Regions from separate parts of the Nesterenkonia sp. K-15-9-6 genome, predicted to be linked through region 3. Evidence: predicted binding sites of a transcription regulator. Region 3 holds the regulator's gene; each other region holds the start of a gene.
What was found. Region 3 encodes HrcA, which represses chaperone genes, less so after heat shock. Its sites were predicted from a motif close to TTNGCACTCGNNNNNNNCGAGTGCNAA; they were not measured.
Positions count from the first base shown of each region.

Region 1: a site for HrcA is predicted at 4,595-4,621, ahead of groL (chaperonin GroEL). Genes of this name have one in related genera too.
Region 2: a site for HrcA is predicted at 4,490-4,516, ahead of groES (co-chaperone GroES). Genes of this name have one in related genera too.

Region 1 is NZ_JBQYEY010000015.1:21,109-27,619, forward strand. It holds tRNA gene SD455_RS10540 (tRNA-Val) at 1-16, shown strand, start outside; gene SD455_RS10545 (threonine/serine exporter family protein) at 220-2,469, shown strand; gene SD455_RS10550 (uracil-DNA glycosylase) at 2,488-3,186, opposite strand; gene SD455_RS10555 (DUF3263 domain-containing protein) at 3,510-3,812, shown strand; gene SD455_RS10560 (LytR C-terminal domain-containing protein) at 3,973-4,554, shown strand; gene groL (chaperonin GroEL) at 4,848-6,485, shown strand.
Region 2 is NZ_JBQYEY010000002.1:129,795-136,305, reverse strand. It holds gene SD455_RS01855 (endo-1,4-beta-xylanase) at 5-1,774, opposite strand; gene groL (chaperonin GroEL) at 2,311-3,903, opposite strand; gene groES (co-chaperone GroES) at 3,964-4,260, opposite strand; gene SD455_RS01840 (YeeE/YedE family protein) at 4,573-5,874, opposite strand; gene SD455_RS01835 (sulfurtransferase) at 5,871-6,511, opposite strand, start outside.
Region 3 is NZ_JBQYEY010000001.1:36,877-43,387, forward strand. It holds gene hemW (radical SAM family heme chaperone HemW) at 1-761, shown strand, start outside; gene SD455_RS00155 (DUF4870 domain-containing protein) at 751-1,212, opposite strand; gene SD455_RS00160 (DUF3097 family protein) at 1,347-2,168, opposite strand; gene hrcA (heat-inducible transcriptional repressor HrcA) at 2,333-3,358, shown strand; gene dnaJ (molecular chaperone DnaJ) at 3,362-4,486, shown strand; gene SD455_RS00175 (16S rRNA (uracil(1498)-N(3))-methyltransferase) at 4,483-5,295, shown strand; gene SD455_RS00180 (PhoH family protein) at 5,288-6,430, shown strand; gene ybeY (rRNA maturation RNase YbeY) at 6,430-6,511, shown strand, end outside.

The DNA.
Region 1 (6,511 bases), on a different contig from region 3:
CCATTCGGATCCACCATTTCGCAGCACACCGCCCTGTCGGGCCGCCGCCACTCTGGCCGGCGACCGGCGGGGCGGTTCTGTACCGTCGCCCGCTTCCAGATCGTCCCGATCGGCGATCGGCGGGTCCAGGACCCCCACGACGCCTCGGGCGCTCGACCCCGCCGCGAGCCCCACCGCGTAGATTGGGAGACGATCCGAGACATCCTGAAGGGAGGGGCAGTGGCAGCTCAGCAGGGCCGCAGGGGCACCCGCGACGTCCAGCCGCACGAGGACGAGGCCCGCTGCGGGACGGATGGCGTGGCCGGTCCGGACGAGTCGGGCGGGCCGGGGACGTCGGGCGACCAGCACGGGCTGGGGGAGCACCATGCCAGCACGGACGCCGTCGAGGCCATCGACCCCGTCATCTCCGAGCCCGACGCCGAGGTCACCCTCATCCCGGTGGTGCGGCCAGCCTCCGCCGGCGAGGACGAGGAGGAGGACACCTCCACCGGATTCGTCCGTGCCCTGACCGGCAGCATCGCCTCCTCCTGGCAGGCCTCCCGGGAGGCCGAGGCCACCTTGGAATGGGAGGAATACGACGCCGAGGCGGCCGAGCGTGCCCAGGAGGAAGCCGCCCAGGCCGAAGTGGAGGCGGTCCGCCACGAGTACGCCCCCGACGCCTTCTATGACTCCCCGGTCGACAGCCCTGACCTCGGCCAGCACGGGCATCCTGGGCATCCCGGTCAGCACGTCCAGTCCGGTCCTCCCACCTCACCGCTGCCGCGGCCCCACACGCACACCTTCGATGAAGCCCGTCAGGAGCTGGGGCACCCGGAGCGCCCTGCGGACCGGGTGTCCACCGGCGAGTGGACCCCCGTCGGAGACTGGGCCCAGACCGAGGCGCTGGGGCCTCAGATCCCCGGCGACCGCGCCCTGGCGGCGGACCCGCACGAGGTCTCCGCCGCGCCCGCCAGCGAACCGATCCGTCGTCGCTCCGTGCTCCGCCCCGCAGGGACGAAACTGGCGGACCAGCTGAAGCTGCCCCCGCTGTTCGACCGCTCCGTGTTCGAGCAGAAGGTGCGGCCGCAGAACGTGCTGCGCCGCATCATGCGGGCCGAGACGACCCACACCCAGGCCGTGCCGTTGGTGGACCGGCTCGTGGGCACCCCCTACGCGAACCCCCGTCAGGCCGAGCAGCCGGTGGACTCGGACGAACTGGCCACGATCGCCTTCGTCCTCGACCTGGGGGAGGCGCTGTTCCGGTACGGGGCCGGCGCCCTGGAGGTGGAGACCTCGATCATCGCGGTCACCGCGGCCTTCGGGATGAAGAACACCGACGTCGACATCACCAACCAGTCGATCAGCCTCAACTGGGCACCGGACGGCAAGATCCCCTACTCCCGGGTGCGCGTGGTGCGTTCCTGGTCCCGGAACTACAAGGCCCTGGCCGCGGTGCATGAGCTGGTCACCGACATCATCTCCGGGCGGCTCACCCGCGGCGAGTCGGCCGAGCGGCTCCAGGAGATCACCCGGGAGCCCAAGCCGTATCCGCGCTGGATGGTGAACCTGGCCGGAGCTCTGTTCGCCAGCCTGTTCGCGAGCTTCCTCGGAGCCCCGCTTCTGGACGCCGCCCTCGGCTTCGCCGCGACCCTGGTGGTGCTGGGCATCACCCGTCAGCTGGCGGTCTGGAGGGTCCCGGAGTTCTTCACCCTGGCCGCCGGCGGTTTCATGGCCACCTTCATCGCCATGGGCGCCTTCATGCTGGACGCGCCCATCACTCCGTCCATGGTGGTGGCCGGCGGGCTGATGATCCTGCTGCCCTCGGCCCGGGTGGTCTCCGCCATCCAGGACGCGATCAACGGCTTCCCCATCACGTCTGCCGGACGTCTGGTCTCCGCGATGATCGCCTTCGCGGGGATGACAGCGGGCATCATGGCCGGCGTCGTGCTGGCCGACCTGCTGGGTGCCCCGCACATCGAGGTGGCGGTGGGGCTGACCCGCATCTACCATCCGACCGTGCTGGTGGCGCTGGTGTTCGTCGCCGCGATGGCCGCCGCCGTCGTGGAGCAGGCGCGCTGGAAGATGCTGCTGCCCACCGGTGCCGTCTCGGCCCTGGGCTTCCTGCTGTTCTATGCCGGTGAGCTGATCGGGCTGGGGGAGCGGATGACCCCGATCCTGGGCGCGACGGTGGTCGGCGCGCTGGGCCGTGTGGTGGCGCTGCGCATGGGCGCCCCGCAGCTGGTGGTCGCCGTGCCGGGCATGATGTTCATGCTCCCGGGTCTCATGGTCTTCCGGGGCATGTATCAGATCGCTCTCGACAACCCCGAGGTCACCCTGGTGGACTCGATGATGGGCGGGCTGACCGAGCTGTTCAGCGCCCTGATCATCATCCTGGGCATCGCCGCCGGCATCGTGCTCGGCGATGTGCTGATGCGTCCGTTCACCTCGGGGCTGCAGTCCAACGAGCGGTCCCGCGGCCGACGCCGCTGAGCAGTCAGACGGGTGCGGTCAGGCGGGTGCGGTCAGGCGCCAGTCCACCGGAGCCGCGCCCAGGTGCTGCAGAGCGTCGTTGGTCCGGGAGAACGGCCGCGAGCCGAAGAAGCCTCGATGGGCGGACAGCGGCGAGGGGTGCGGGCTGGTGATCACTGCCGTGTGGTCTCCCGCATTCAGCAGCGGCTGCAGGCGCCGCGCATCGGCGCCCCACAGGATGGAGACCAGCGGGGTGTCCCGGGCCACCAGCGACCGGACGGCGGCCTCGGTGATCTGCTCCCATCCGATGCCCCGGTGCGAGCCCGGGCTGCCTGCGGTGACGGTGAGGACCCTGTTGAGCATCAGCACCCCCTGCCGGCTCCACGCCGTGAGATCGCCATGCGGAGCGGGCTCGATGCCGAGGTCCTGATGCAGCTCTCGGAAGATGTTCTGCAGGCTGCGGGGCAGCGGCCGCACATCCGGGGCTACGGCGAAGGACATGCCGATCGGATGCCCCGGGGTGGGGTAGGGATCCTGGCCGAGGATCAGGACCCGGACGTCGTCGAAGGGCTGCCGGAAGGCGCGCAGCACGGCCTCCGGGGCGGGCAGCACGTGTTCGCCGGAGGCCCGGCGGCGGGTCAGCTCCTCGCGGACGCGGGCGAACTGCGGCTCCTGCTCGGCCAGGGCCCGCTCCCAGCCGGACTCCAGAGGTGCGACGAGGTTCTCGGAGAGCTTCATGGGCCACCACCTTAGAGGGTGCCTGGGAGGTGCGTGGTCGCTCGTCATGCGCCCGGAGGTGGTCCGCGGAGGATCCAGGAGGCGATTTCCGGTGCATCTCAGGAAGCTTGCGCGCGTTGCCCAGGGGGTGATGCGCGGGGAAATGACTCCTCGACGTGCGGGGCGCGGCCGGACTGGAGAGAGTCCGCCGTGCGCCGGGCGTCCCTGTGGCAGCGAACACACAGCGGGTGATATGCGCCGTCGTGCCTGCTCCGGGCCGTAGGATGGGCGCAGAACCAGCGGGCCGGTCGCGCATCGGCCCGAATCGAGATCAGGAGGCATCGATGAGCTCTGCCAGCTCGGCCGAAGCCGTCACCCGTGACGAGGTCGCGGACGCGCCGTCTGACGCCGGGGAACTGACCGAGCAGGAGCAGCAGATCCTGGCCCTGGAGCGCCAATGGTGGAAGTACGCCGGGGCCAAGGACCAGGCGATCAGCGATCAGCTGGGCATCTCAGCGGTGTCCTACTACCAGCTGCTCAACCGGCTCATCGACTCCGAGGCGGCCCTCGCCCACGACCCCATGCTCGTCAAGCGCCTGCGCCGCCAACGCGACGCGCGGCAGCGGGCTCGGGCCTCCCGCCGGTGACCGTCGAGATGAGGAGTCCCGCGATCACGAGCCCTGAGATGACGAGCCCTGAGATGTTGAGCTCCGGGATGTTGAGCTCCGATGCCACGAGCGGGCCGGGCTCTCCGGTCCGCCTCACCGTCCGTCCGCAGTCCGCGCACAGCCTGAGGATCGCCACACCATGAGCAAGTTCCCGCACGACGAGTTCGACGACGTCCCTCCCTATCAGCAGGGCGAGGCCGGCAAGCACCGTGCTCCGGCCGAGGCCTCCACGGGCTCCCGGGGCGGGGGCCTGAAGTGGATCGGGCTGCTCGCGGTTCTGGCCCTGACGGTCGGCGTCGTCAGTTACTTCGTGCTGCCCACCCTGCGCGACGGCGACACCGAGGCCTCCGATCAGGACCAGGCCCAGGAGGAGTCCGACGGCGAGGACGAGGGTTCCGAGGACGGCGCCGCCGAGGACGGCGAGGAGGGTGCCGAGGAGGAGCCCACCGGCACCGCCGCGGACACCGAGGCGGCCGTACAGGTCCTGGGCTACGAGGGCGCCGAATCCGAGGCCGCGGCCACGCTGGAGGAGATGGGCTACAACGTCACCTACGTGGCCGAGTGGACCTACGACGACGTCGAGACCCCCGTGGTCTTCTACCCGGCGGGCTCCGAGGAGCACGCCGAGGACGTGGGGCAGAATCTCGGCATCGAGCGGGTGGAGGAGAACAGCGCGTGGAGTTCGGTGGCCGTCGTGGTCGACGGCGATTTCGCCGAGTGAGATCAGCCGCGCAGCAGCAGGCGGGAGCTCACCTCAGGGGTTTGCACTCGCCTGCACAGAGTGCTAAAAATTGAGCTAGCACTCTCCCCCGGAGACTGCCAGCCCGGTGACGGGTGCAGCCTCCTGCGGCGGCGAGTGGGATGAACCTGAACAGGTGAGGCCACCGAAACCATGCGCCCCCGGTGACGCGGGGGTGCGGCCGTCCGTCGCGGGCACCTCTCAAGGTTCGACCCGATTGACGCGAACACGTCTGAATCATCATCACCCGCAGTCCAGGAAGGACACGTGCCGATATGGCTAAGACCATTGCATTCGACGAAGAGGCCCGCCGGGGCCTCGAGCGGGGCCTGAACAGCCTCGCCGACGCCGTCAAGGTCACCTTGGGCCCCCGCGGCCGCAACGTCGTGCTGGAGAAGCAGTGGGGCGCCCCCACCATCACCAACGACGGCGTCTCGATCGCCAAGGAGATCGAGCTGGAGGACCCCTACGAGAAGATCGGCGCCGAGCTGGTCAAGGAGGTCGCCAAGAAGACCGACGACGTCGCCGGTGACGGCACCACCACCGCCACCGTGCTGGCCCAGGCGCTCGTCAAGGAGGGCCTGCGCAACGTGGCCGCCGGTGCCGACCCGATGGGCCTGAAGCGCGGCATCGACAAGGCCGTCGAGGCGGTCACCGAGGAGCTCTTCAAGTCCGCCAAGGAGATCGAGACCAAGGAGCAGATCGCCGCCACCGCATCGATCTCCGCCGCCGACAACCAGATCGGTGAGCTGATCGCCGAGGCGCTCGACAAGGTGGGCAAGGAAGGCGTCATCACCGTCGAGGAGTCCAACACCTTCGGTCTGGAGCTCGAGCTCACCGAGGGCATGCGCTTCGACAAGGGCTACCTCTCCGGCTACTTCGTCACCGACGCCGAGCGTCAGGAAGCGGTCCTCGAGGACCCGTACATCCTGATCGCGAACTCCAAGATCTCCTCGGTCAAGGACGTCATCGGCGTCCTGGAGCAGGTCATGCAGTCCGGCAAGCCGCTGCTGGTCATCGCGGAGGACGTCGAGGGTGAGGCCCTGGCCGCTCTGGTGGTCAACAAGCTCAAGGGCACCTTCAAGTCCGTGGCCGTCAAGGCCCCCGGCTTCGGCGACCGCCGCAAGGCCATGCTGGCCGACATCGCCATCCTCACCGGTGGCCAGGTCATCGCCGAGGAGGTCGGACTCAAGCTGGAGAACGCCACCCTGGACCTGCTGGGCACCGCCCGCAAGGTCGTGGTCACCAAGGACGAGACCACCATCGTCGAGGGCGCCGGCGACGCCGACGAGATCGCCGGCCGCGTCTCCCAGATCAAGGCCGAGATCGAGAACAGCGACTCGGACTACGACCGCGAGAAGCTGCAGGAGCGCCTGGCGAAGCTGGCCGGCGGCGTGGCCGTCATCAAGGCCGGTGCTGCCACCGAGGTGGAGCTCAAGGAGCGCAAGCACCGCATCGAGGACGCCGTGCGCAACGCGAAGGCCGCCGTGGACGAGGGCATCGTCGCCGGCGGTGGCGCCGCTCTCATCCAGGCCGGCGCCCGGGCGTTCCAGTCCCTGTCCCTGGAGGGCGACGAGGCCACCGGTGCGAACATCGTGAAGTTCGCCGTGGAGGCCCCGCTGAAGCAGATCGCCATCAACGCCGGCCTCGAGCCCGGCGTGGTGGCCGAGAAGGTCAAGGGTCTGGCCGACGGCACCGGTCTCAACGCCGCCACCGGCGTGTACGAGGACCTGCTGGCCGCCGGCGTCAACGACCCGGTGAAGGTGACCCGTTCGGCACTGCAGAACGCGGCCTCCATCGCCAGCCTCTTCCTCACCACTGAGGCCGTCGTGGCCGACAAGCCCGAGAAGAACGCCGGCGGCGCCGGCGCCGAGGGCATGGACCCGATGGGCGGCATGGGCGGCATGATGTGATCATGCCCGGCCCGTCGCGCTGAGCA
Region 2 (6,511 bases), on a different contig from region 3:
GTGATCAGTTCCGGCCCGGCGTGCCCTGGCCCGGACGGTCATCACCGTGGGGCGGACCATGGCCGGGGCGCTCGTCGTGGTCGGGCGGACCATGGCCGGGGCGATCATCTCCGCTGGGCGGGCCGTGGCCCGGGCGGTCCTGGCCGGTCTCGTCCTCGTCGAGGCCTTCGGGCCAGTTGACCAGCAGCTCGTCATCGCCGTCGTCGTCGACCTTCTCCACCGTGATCGAGTTGATCGTGTAGGCGCTGCCGCCTCCGCCGCCGCGCACGGCGATGTTGCCGATGAGCCCGTCGGCGGGCTCGGTGCCGTCCATCGTGAACTCGGTGACCAGGTCATACGTCCCCATGTTCACCAAGCCGCGGTTGAAGTAGGCCGGAATATGGGAGGCGACCTCGGAGGCGGAGTACTGGTGATCGTTCACCGCGGCGCCGTCGCCGGAGGTGTAGCCGCCGTTGGACTCATCATGGATCCATCGGATCCTCACCGATGTGGTGCCTGCCGGTGTGACGGTGACCGTGAGGCGGTAGGTGGCGTCGGGCTCGGGATCGAAGGCGACCTGGCCGTCCTCCCCAGCGGTCGACCATGGCCACTGGGAGGAGTCGTTCCCGAGGATGATGTTCGCTCCGGTGTATCCATCCCCGTGCTCCGCGTGGTAGACATGCACGCCGTCGATCGGGTCGTGCCCGTCGTCGTAGTCCGGTTCGATCCATTCGTGCTCCGCAAGGAACTCCTCGGGCCAGAGGATGCCCAGCAGAGCCTTCTTCGCGTGACCGTCGACGTCATAGGGCATGGCGTACTCGCCGCCTCGCCAGCCTTCCATGACGTCGCGGACCCCGGCGAGCTTCACTGTTGAGATGACCTTGGGGTTGTCGGTGGTGTTCCCCGGGCCGATCGCATAGTCCCGGAAGATTCGGAACAGCTCCGCATACTGGACGCCCTGGTTGTTCTCCTTGACCTCGTCGAACTCCCCCGGAGGCACCCCGACGTCCATCTCGGTGATGTGGATCTCCACCCCGGGCAGAGTGGCGAAGAGCTGGATGTTCTCCTCGACATCGCTGACGTCCGTGTTCAGACCGTAGTGGCCCTGCATGCCGATGACCTCGATCAGCTGCTTCCCATCCGGTCGAAGGCCTTCATGGGTCTCGTTGATCTCCCGGACCATGTCATGGACCACACGGGCCTTGTCCGGGTTGTTCAGGCCGAAGTCGTTATAGGTGAGTTTGACGTCCCATCCGTTCTCATCCACCACCTCGGCGGCTTTGAGGAACGCCATCTCCACCCAGTCAGGGCCGAGGGCCGGATACCAGCCCTGGCCGGTGGTCAACGACGCTCGCCAGTCGGAAGGATCCGCGCTCTCGATCGCCTCATTGACCACGTCGATCGCTTGGAGGTCTTCCCCGAAGTGTCCGAGGACCTCTTCGATGTGGGTCTCCAGGTTCTCCTGCGCCACTGCGGGGTCGTACTCGCCGGGCTGTCCGTAGCGGGCCGGGGGTGCGTCCCACATCCACGACGGCGTCTGGGAATGCCAGGCCAGCGTGTGCCCGGAGAAGAGCAGGTCCGGGTTGTGCTCCGCGTGCTGGGCCATGGCTGCCTCAGCGTTCTCGAATGTGAAGACGCCCTTCTCCGGCTGAGTGCTCTCCGGTTTCATCTCATTGCCCGGCGTGTAGGAGGCGTAGTTGTAGATCAGTCCTTCCATCTCTCCGCGCCCGAAGATGCCGAAGTGGAAGTAGTCCTCGTACTGATCCTTCAGGGCGGGGTAGTTCTCATAGGGCATGCCGGTGGGTGGCAGGTCGCTCTCTGGAGCTGCCTCCGCGGGTTGGTCCGGCGAACCGATGAGGGAAGCGCTTGCCAAAAGTCCGACGAGGGCCGCCGCTCCGAGGAGTCGGAGGGGCCGTCGTCGCGGTGGTCTGTCTTCGGCCTGTGGATGGTTGTGATGCCGCGGGATGGGCATGGGACTCTCTCCGTCAGTATCGGTGAGGCCGGGAGAACTGCCTCGCGTCCATTGGAATACGCTTTCCATCTCCCTGCGTTGAACCTACTGTGGCCTGGCTCACATTTCAAGGGTCTCGAAAAACAAAATCGTGTCAATGGAGTCGGGACAGCGAGAGAGTGCTCTCCGAGCTGGTCTGCGCGGGGCCCGAGCGCGCGTGAGTTGGTCTGGAGTTGTGGGTACTCGACTCGATCGAGTCGAGTACCCAAAACTCCAGACCAACTCAGCGCAGAGAGCCCGTGGACAGAGAAGGGGCCCTGGCCCGTCGGGTGACGTGGCCAGGGCCCCTGTCTCGGCAGAGGGATCTCAGCGTGCGGAGATCACTCCTCCTCGTCGTCCTTCTTCTCGACGACGAGCGTCTCGGTGGTCAGCACCAGCGCCGCGATGGAGGCGGCGTTCTGCAGGGCAGAGCGGGTGACCTTGACCGGGTCGATGACGCCGTCGGCGATCAGGTCGCCGTAGACGCCGGTCTTGGCGTTGAAGCCGTGGTTCGGCTCCAGGTCCGCGACCTTGGAGGCGACGACGAAGCCGTCCTCGCCGGCGTTCTGGGCGATCCAGCGCAGCGGCTGCACCAGCGCCCGGCGGACGATGCCCACCGCAGCGGCGGCGTCGCCCTCGAGCGCCTGGACGTTCGTGTCCTCGTCCAGGGCGGACAGCGCGTTGATCAGCGCGGTGCCACCGCCGGCGACGATGCCCTCCTCGAGCGCGGCACGCGTGGAGGACACGGCGTCCTCGATGCGGTGCTTGCGCTCCTTGAGCTCCACCTCGGTGGCCGCACCGACCTTGATGACGCCGATGCCGCCGGCCAGCTTGGCCAGCCGCTCCTGCAGCTTCTCACGGTCCCACTCGGAGTCGGTCGCGTCAGCCTGCGCCTTGATCGTGGCGGCACGGGCCTCGACGTCCTCCTTCGAGCCGGCGCCGTCGACGATGGTGGTGTTGTCCTTGGTGACGGTCACGCGGCGTGCGGAGCCGAGCACCTCGGTGCCCACCTGGTCCAGCTTCAGACCGAGGTCGGGGGAGACCACCTGGGCGCCGGTGAGGATCGCGATGTCCTCCAGCATGGCCTTGCGGCGGTCGCCGAAGCCCGGAGCCTTGACAGCCACAGCGTTCAGGGTGCCGCGGATCTTGTTCACCACCAGGGTGGAGAGCGCCTCGCCCTCGACGTCCTCGGCGATGATGAACAGCGGCTTCTTGGACTGCAGCACCTTCTCCAGCAGCGGCAGGAACTCCTGCATGTTGGAGATCTTGCCCTGGTGGATGAGGATCTGGGCATCCTCCAGCACGGCCTCCTGACGGTCAGCGTCAGTGACGAAGTGCGGGGAGAGGTAGCCCTTGTCGAACTGCATGCCCTCGGTGATGTCGAGCTCGGTCGACGTCGTGGAGGACTCCTCGATGGTGATCACGCCCTCGGTGCCCACTGCGTCGAAGGCGCGGGCGATGAGCTCGCCGACCTCGTCGTTCTGGGCGGAGATCGCGGCGACGTGGGCCACCTGGGGGCCCTCGACGTCGCGGGCGTTGGTCTTCAGACGCTCGGTCACCGCGGTGACGGCGGTCTCGATGCCGCGCTTGATCTCACCCGGAGCGGCACCGGCGGCCACGTTGCGCAGGCCTTCCTTGACCAGGGCCTGGGCGAGCACGGTGGCGGTGGTGGTGCCGTCGCCGGCGACGTCGTTGGTCTTGGTGGCGACCTCCTTGGCGAGCTGAGCGCCGAGGTTCTCGTAGGAGTCCTCGACCTCGATCTCGCGGGCGATCGTGACGCCGTCGTTGGTGATGGTCGGTGCGCCCCAGGACTTGTCCAGGACGACGTTGCGGCCCTTGGGGCCCAGCGTCACCTTGACGGTGTCGGCGAGCTTGTCGATGCCGGCCTCGAGTGCCTTCCGGGCGGCATCGTCGAACTCAAGCTGCTTTGCCATATGAGTTGCTTCCTTTGCGAGTCAGATGCGGGTCTCGAGAGGTGTGCGGAGGATCCGCGATCACTTCTCGACGACAGCCAGGACGTCGCGGGCGTTGAGGACGAGGAACTCGTCGCCGCCGACCTTGACCTCGGTGCCGCCGAACTTGGAGTAGATGACGACGTCGCCCTCGGCGACGTCGACCGGCACGCGGTTGCCCTTGTCGTCGACACGGCCCGGGCCCACGGCCACGACCTCGCCCTCCTGGGGCTTCTCCTTGGCGGTGTCCGGGATCACCAGACCGGAAGCGGTGGTCTGCTCAGCTTCCAGGGGGCGGACAACAATACGATCCTCGAGGGGCTTGATGGAGACTGACACGTCAGTACTCTCCTTTGCGTGATGTCGAATCGGGTCTGTTCACAGGCCCGGGCCGCGCGTCGTGTGACGCCGACGCCGTGCCCCAGGCCGGGGTTGTTGCGCGCCTTGGGAGTGACCGATCCGTCGTCGCGGTGCCGGACGGCGCCCCTTCAGGCCTTCGGCGCCGGTGACGCCGACGCCGCATCAGCACTCGATGGCCTCGAGTGCCAACACAAACTTTAGGACGGCCTTAGCACTCGGTCAAGCAGAGTGCTAAGGCCGTCCCTGTGACGTGCCGGACTGCGGGTCCGTGGCCTTCCCTGAGGGACCTGCTCAGCGGTACACCCCAGGGTTGGCGCGGCGATGCAGCCCAAGCTTGAACCCGACGCCGGCGGCGACGACCACGGCCGCGCCGAAGACCCAGCCGGAGAGCGCCATCGCCTGGGTCCCGGAGAGCAGTACGCCGATGGTGCAGCCCAGCCCGATCATCGAACCCCAGCCCAGCAGGACTCCGCCGATCACCGCGGTGAGCGAATTCCAGCCGGTCAGCGGCTCCACCTTGACCCGGCGCCCCGGCAGCGCGGCGGCCAGCGAGGCCAGCACGATGCCGGCGATCAGCCACCCGTTGGTGGTGATGGTGTGCACCACCACCGCCACGCAGCCGGCGAGGCGCTCGTCCAGGCCTGGCATGAAGTTCGGCAGCAGCCCGGCGGCGTCCATGCCGGTGCGGGTCAGTGAGGAGATCTGGCTGGTCACGCCCAGCGGCTGGTCCTTGTAGTAGGCCAGCACGGCCAGGATCCCGACGGCGGCACCGGTGGCCAGCGCCGGCCAGCGCTTGAAGAACACGAGGCGGCGGACCTCGGTGGCGTCGACCACGCGGTCCCCGCGGCCCGTCACCGGCGGGTTCCACCGCAGCAGCCAGATCCCGAGTCCGACCAGCACGCCCAGCTGCAGCACGACCGCGGTGGTGTAGCCGCCGCCGGCGGGCAGCCAGGGGACCGGCGCCCCGGCGATGAACCCGGAGTACATGGTGTCCCAGGAGAGGAATCCCGCGCCGAAGCCCAGCACGACGCCGACCAGCGCCGGCAGGGAGCGCAGGTGCCCTTCGGGGAGCCGATACAGGTGCCCGGCGATGCAGCCCCCGGAGATCACCATCCCGAGTCCGAAGGCCAGGCCGGCGATCACCAGCGCCAGGGAGACCGGGGCGATGTGGGCGTCCGAGGGAATGGTGCCCCCGGTGGGGTTGGACACACGCATGGAGAAGACGACGGCGTAGCCGATCATCCCCACGGCGATGGAGACCAGCACGGCGTAGAGTCCGCGCGAGTTCCCCTTCTCGAAGAAGTCACGGAACACGCAGAAGAAGCAGTAGCGGCCGCGTTCGAACAGGATGCCGAGGCCGGCACCGATCAGCAGGGCGAAGGCGGCGTTCGACCCTCCCAGACCCTCGCCGTCGGTGACGGTCAGCCAGCCGGCCAGTCCGAGCAGCAGCGCTGCGATCGCGAGCGCGACGGATGTGCGCACCGTGTCCGCCCGGGTCCAGCCCAGGGGACGGTCGGCACGGACCGAGACGGAGCCCGGTCCGCCGGAGTGGCGGACGGGCTCCGTCGAGGTGGTCTCAGCGGTGGCGCTCACGAGCCGCCGCTGCCCCACAGGCCGGCGCGCTGGTCGGTGTTGTTGGCCACCGGCACGCCCACCGAGTTGCCCCACTCGGTCCAGGAGCCGTCGTAGACCTGGGTGTCGGCTCCCAGGATCTGGCTCAGGGCGAACCAGGTGTGGGAGGCGCGCTCGCCGATGCGGCAGTAGGTGATGATCGGGCTGTCGAGGTCGACGCCGGCGTCCTCGTAGATGGCCCGGATCTCGTCGGCCGGCAGGAACTGGCCGGTCTCCTCATCGACGATGGTGCCCCAGGAGACGTTGACCGAGCCGGGGATGTGCCCCCAGATGGAGGTGGACTCGCCCTCGAAGATCTCCGGGTCCACGCCGATCGCGCCGTCGTGCTCGTCGGCGGAGCGGATGTCCACCAGGGTGGTGGCGGACTCGCCGTCGACGTTCTCCTCGGCCACCTCGAGGACTTCGGGCTGCAGGGCGCGGATGTCGAGGTTCTGCGGCTGGGCCTCCCAGGTGCCTTCGGCGACGTCGGGGACCTCCTCGGTCAGCTCGCGCTCGTCGTAGACCTCCCACTTGTGCAGGCCGCCGTCGAGCAGGCGGACGTCCTCGGCGCCGTAGAGCTTGAACACCCAGGCGGCGTAGGCGGCGAACCAGTTGTTGG
Region 3 (6,511 bases):
ACCGCACCCATGATCCTGCCAATGTCACCCGTGCGGTCGACGCCGTCCGGAGCCAGGGCCTTCAGGTCAGCCTGGACCTGATCTATGGCACGCCGGGAGAGACCTTGGAGGACTGGCGCACCAGCCTGGAGACTGCGGTCGCGATGGATCCGGACCATGTCTCGGCGTACTCGCTGATCGTGGAGGAGGGTACCGCGATGGCGGCGAAGGTCCGCCGCGGCGAGCTGCCCGATGTGGATCCGGATGACCATGCGGACAAGTACCTGCTCACCGACGAGCTGCTGAGCGCGGCCGGACACCAGTGGTACGAGGTCTCGAACTTCTCGCGGGATGAGTCGACCCGGTCGCAGCACAACCTGAACTACTGGCGGGACTCCGACTGGTGGGGTGCGGGGCCGGGCGCCCACTCCCACCTGGGCGGACTGCGCTGGTGGAACGTCAAGCACCCCGCCGCCTACGCCCAGCGGCTCCACCAGGGCATCACCCCGGGCCACGGCAGGGAGCTTCTCGACGACGACGCACAGGCGCTGGAGCACCTGATGCTGCGCCTGCGGATCGCCGAGGGCCTCGACGTGGCCGAGCATGAGGCGCTGCCTGGGGCTCGACGCCTCGACGACGGAGTCCTGCGGGCCCTGGTCCACGAGGGGCTGGCGCAGGAGGGACCGTTGAACCCGGACGAACGGAGCCCGCGCGGACGGGTGGTGCTCACGCTGCAGGGCCGCCTGCTGGCCGATGCGGTGACCCGTCGCCTCAGTGGATGAGGCGCAGGTTCATCCGGTACCGGTAGGGGCGACCCTTGTTGCACTCGATGCCCGCCACGAGACCTGAGATCGTCATCACGACCCACAGGAAGACGGCGGCCAGTCCGAAGATCCACCCGATGGCGGGGATCAGCGCCAGCACGTAGCAGACGAGCATCACCACGGTCAGCGGCAGGGTGAAGTTCAGGGCCTCCTTGGACTCCTGTGCGGTGAACGGACCTCGGTCCCGGAACACGAGGTAGATGATCAGCGACGGCACGCAGCCCATGAGCCCGCCGAAGTGGGACAGCGTCGCCCAGCGACGGTCCTCCGAAGGGGTCAGTGGCAGCGCCGCGTCGGCGGAGCCCTCGACGCGCTCGGAGTCCCCGGCGTGCTGGCGGCGTCGGTCCGCAGGCCGGTGACGGTCGCCCGAGTTCGGCTGCTGCGGATGTGGCGGCTCGGACTGTGGCACGGCGCCCCTCTCTGATGCTCGTGGGATGGCGGTCGTGCGGACCCGGGGGGCCTGCACGGATGAGGCAGATTCTACCGCCCCCTCCTGGACGTGGGCTGCCGGCGACACCCCCGCGGAGCCGCCGGGCGCAGGCGTCAGCCGGTGACGAAGTCGATGAGCTCCTCGACCCGTCCCAGCAGGGCCGGTTCCAGGTCGGTGTAGCTGGAGACCGTCCCCAGGATCCGCTTCCAGCCGGCGGCGATGTCCCGCTGCCCGGAATGCGGCCAGCCGAGTGCCTGGAGGGTGCCCACTTTGATGTCGATGTGCCGAGGGATGTCGGGCCAGGCCTGAAGTCCCACGAGCTGGGGCTTCACCGCCTGCCAGACGTCCACATAGGGGTGGCCCAGTACTGTCACGTTGCCGGCCGCCCCCGGCATGGACATGGCCTCGGCCGCAATGCGGCTCTCCTTGGAGCCCGGGACGAGGTGGTCCAGCAGCACACCCACTCGACGGTCCCGGCTCGGTCCGAACTCCCGCAGGGCCCCGACGAGGTCGTCTGCGCCGTGCAGAGGTTCGACGACGACTCCCTCGAGCCGCAGGTCCTCGCCCCAGACCTTCTCGACCAGTTCGGCGTCATGGGTGCCCTCCACCCAGATCCGGGAGGCCCGGGCGACTCGTGCCCGGGCGCCCTCCACAGCCAGCGAGCCCGATGCGGTGCGGCGGGGGCCCTGCGGGGCGGTGCGAGGCTTCGGCGGGACCAGCTCCACCGGGGCGCCGTCGTGCAGGAACCCGTGCCCCAGTGGGAAGGCCCGGCTGCGGCCGTGGCGGTCCTCCAGGCGGACCACGCGGATGCCGCCGGCCGCCTCCACACCCACCACGGCACCGACCCACCCCGACTCGGTCTCCTCCACCACGGTGCCGTGGTCGGCGGGGAGCGGCGGAACCTCACGGTACTGGGCGCGACGCCGTTCGGCCATGTCCGCGGGGCCCCAGGCGGACCAGTCGGTGGGGAAGTGAGGAGATGTCACAGCCCGGGAGCCTAGCAGCGGCGGCGCCGACTTCGGCGGATCCCGACGACACGCGCTAGAATTGGCACTTGTCGCAGGAGAGTGCCAATCGCCGCCGGGAGAGGAGACCAGCGATGTCTGACACCCGTCGCCTGCAGGTGCTGCGTGCGATCGTGGAGGACTACGTCCAGACCCAGGAGCCTGTCGGGTCCAAGGCGCTGGTGGATCGCCACAACCTCGAGGTCTCTCCGGCCACCATCCGCAATGACATGGCCTTCCTGGAGGCCGAGGGCCTCATCGCGGCCCCACATACCTCCGCGGGCCGGATCCCCACCGACCAGGGGTATCGGCTCTTCGTGGACCGCATCACCGAGGTCCGTCCGCTGTCGCGGGCCGAGCGTCGCGCGATGGACACCCTGGTGGAGGCCGCAGACGACCATGACGCCATGCTGGAGCAGACCGTGCGTCTGCTGGCCATGCTCACCAACCAGGTCGCCGTCCTGCAGCACCCCCAGCAGTCCACGGCGCGCATCCGGCACATCGAGGTCCTGTCCATGGGGCCGCTCAAGGTGCTGGTGGTCGTGATCCTCTCCTCCGGGAAGGTGGAGCAGCGGATGGCCACACTGCCGGAGCCTGTGGACGACGATTCGCTGCAGGTGCTCGGTCAGCGGCTCGCCGGGGAGCTCCACAACCGGTCCGCCTCGGCGCTGCCGCTGCCGGTGGACCGCCTGCTCGGCTCGGTCGAGCCGTCGCTGCGCTCCAGCCTCGCGATCGTCGCCCACACGGTGGAGGCGGTGCTGGAGTCCGGACGGGTGGATCGCATCATCATGGCCGGCACTGCTAACCTCGCCAGGTCTGACCGCGACCTGGGCCCCTCGCTCGGTCCCGTCCTGGAGGCCCTCGAGGAGCAGGTGGTCCTGCTGCGCCTGCTCACCGAGATGGAGCAGGACCGCCGTGGCCTCTCCGTGCGGATCGGTCATGAGACGAGCCATGACTCGCTGTCCGAGACCTCGGTGGTCGCTGCGGAGTACGCGGTCGGCGACGGCGGCGACGCCGCGAAGCTCGGTGTCGTCGGGCCCACACGCATGGACTACGGCTCCACCATGTCGGCGGTGCGAGCCATGGCACGGTACCTGTCCCGGATTCTCTCTGAAGGGTGAGAAGTGACTGACTACTACGAGGCGCTCGGCGTGAGCCGAGAGGCGTCGACCGATGAGATCAAGAAGGCGTACCGGAAGAAGGCGCGCAGGCTGCATCCGGATGTGAACCCCTCGGAGGACGCCGCCGATCAGTTCAAGCTCATCGGACGCGCCTATGAGGTGCTCTCCGACCCGGAGAAGCGCCGCAACTATGACGCCACCGGTGACGAGAACGGCCGGTCGCCCTTCGGCGGCGGATTCGGGGGAGGGGGCCAGGGCTTCGGCGGCTTCAGCGACATCTTCGAGACGTTCTTCGGCGCCGGAGCCTCGGGTCCGGCCTCCCGCACCCGGCGCGGCCAAGACTCCCTCATCCGCGTGCGCATCGATCTCAAGGACGCCGTGTTCGGCACCACCAAGGAGGTGGAGATCGAGACGGCGGTCACGTGCTCTGTCTGCCATGGCTCGTGCACGCGGGAGGGGACCAGCCCGACGACCTGCCCCGACTGCCACGGTCAGGGCCAGGTCCAGCGGCCCATGCGCTCCATCCTGGGCACCGTCCTGCAGACCGAAGCCTGCGCCCGGTGCTCCGGCTTCGGCAGCATCATCGAGGACCCGTGTCAGGAGTGCGACGGACAGGGCAGGGTGCGCGAACGCCGCACGCTGAAGGTCAAGATCCCCGCCGGCGTGGACAAGGGCAACCGCATCCACCTCGCCGGGGAAGGGGAGGCCGGACTGGCCGGCGGGCCGCACGGCGACCTGTTCATCGAGGTGGACGTCCGGCCCCACGACGTCTTCACCCGACGCGGGAACGACCTGCACGCCACCGTGTCCATCCCCATGACGGCCGCCGCCCTCGGCACCACGGTCAGTCTGGAGACCTTCGACGGGACCGAGGAGATCGAGGTCAAGCCGGGCACGCAGTCGGGCGAGGTGCTGACGCTGCGGGACCGCGGTGTCGCGCACCTGCGCGGCGGCGGCCGCGGTGCGCTGAAGGTGCATCTGAAGGTCGAGACCCCCACCAAGCTGACTGATCGCCAGCGCGAGCTGCTCCGTGAGCTGGCCGCCGAGCGTGACGAGGAGCTGGGGGAGTCCACCACGGAGCACCGGGGGATGTTCGCCAAACTCCGCGAGGCCTGGGACAGCCTGTGACAGCTCCGCTGTTCCACCTGGCGCCGGGACGGCTCGACGGCGTCTCCTGCGGCGACCACGTCCGGCTCGACGGCGCGGAGGGCCACCACGCGGCCACGGTGATGCGCCTCGAGGTCGGGGAGGAGGTCCACCTCTCCGACACGCGCCGGCTGCGGGTCACCGGATCGGTGGTCGAGACGGGGGCCGGTGTGCTGACGGTGGAGGTCTCCGCCGTCGAGGAAGAGCCCGACGAGCGTCCCCGTCTTGTGCTGGTCCAGGCGCTGGCGAAGGACCGTCGGGACCTGCAGGCGATCGAGTCCGCCACGGAGCTCGGCGTGGACCGGATCGTGCCGTGGCAGGCCGAGCGCTCCGTGGCCCGCTGGAAGGCGGGTCGGGAGGCGAAGAAGCACGCGGAGTGGGTCTCGACGGTCCGGGCCGCGGCCAAGCAGACGCGCCGCACCGCCGTCCCCGAGGTGGAGCAGCTGCACACCACCGCGCAGTATGCGGCGGCAGCTGCCGCGGATCCGCGGCGGGCCGTCGTGGTGCTCCATGAGTCTGACGAGCACACTCTGGCCGGCGCGCTGCAGGACGTCGATGCTTCCAACGTCGAGGAGCTGCATCTGCTGGTGGGCCCGGAGGGAGGGATCTCGCGGGGCGAGATCGAGCGGCTGGTCGCCGCAGGTGCTCGGGTGGCGCGCCTGGGGCGCACTGTGCTGCGTTCGTCGACGGCAGGGCCGGCCGCCCTGGCCGGCGTACAGGTGCTGCTGGGCAGGTGGGAGCGCGAGGAAGCTCCCGACGACATCACCAGTAGACTGAGCACCGATGACTGATACTCCCTTCACCCCCGCCGACTCCACCTCCGGTGTGGCCGCCGGCGCCGCGGCCTCTCCGGTGGGCAGCATCGAACGCACGGTGCACTTCGCCGACTCCGACACGATGTTCCGTGCCCTCGGCCCGCAGGATCTGGCGATCCGCATCCTCCAGGGCATCTGCCCGGCGGCGTCCATCGGCCTGCGGGACCAGCTGATCACGGTCGCGGGCCCCGAGCAGGACGTCCGGCAGATCGTGGAGATCCTCTCGCAGCTCAAGAGCCTGGCGGCCTCCGGCACCACGGTGGGCGAGGAGATCGTCGAGCAGGTCGCGACCATGGTGCGGGCGAACCAGGCCGGAGCCTCCGCCCGGATGATCACCACCAATATCCTGTCCCACCGGGGCAAGACCATCCGGCCCAAGACGGCGAACCAGCAGACCTATGTGGATCAGATCGACGAGGCCACCGTGGTCTTCGGGATCGGACCCGCCGGCACCGGCAAGACCTACTTGGCCATGGCCAAGGCCGTACAGGCCCTGCAGGCCAAGGAGATCAACCGCATCATCCTCACGCGGCCCGCCGTCGAGGCGGGGGAGAGGCTCGGGTTCCTGCCGGGCAGCCTCAACGAGAAGATCGACCCCTATCTGCGCCCTCTCTACGACGCGCTGCACGACATGATCGACCCGGAGTCGATCCCGCGGCTCATGGAGTCCGGGATCATCGAGGTGGCTCCGCTGGCCTACATGCGTGGCCGGACGCTCAACGACTCCTTCATCATCCTCGACGAGGCCCAGAACACCACCGCCGAACAGATGAAGATGTTCCTGACCCGGTTGGGCTTCAACTCCAAGATCGTGGTCACCGGAGACATCACCCAGGTGGACCTGCCGCATGGCACCGACTCGGGCCTGCGGACCGTGCTGGACATCCTCGACGGCGTCGAGGGCATCACGATCTCCCGCCTGGGCTCCCAGGACGTCGTCCGGCATCAGCTCGTGGGCCGGATCGTCGACGCCTATGAGTCCTTCCAGCAGCGGCAGGACAGCCGACGTTCCACGGGGACAGGCGGTGGGCCCCAGGGCGCTCGTCGGAGCCCGCAGGACCGACGGCGGCCCCGCAGCGAGAGGACCGCCATGGCCGAGGACGAGCGCTGATGCCGTCCTCGGAATCTGCCTGCACGCGGCCGGCGGGTGTGGCGATCAGCGATGAGTCCGGCTCCTCCGCGCTGGCGGAGG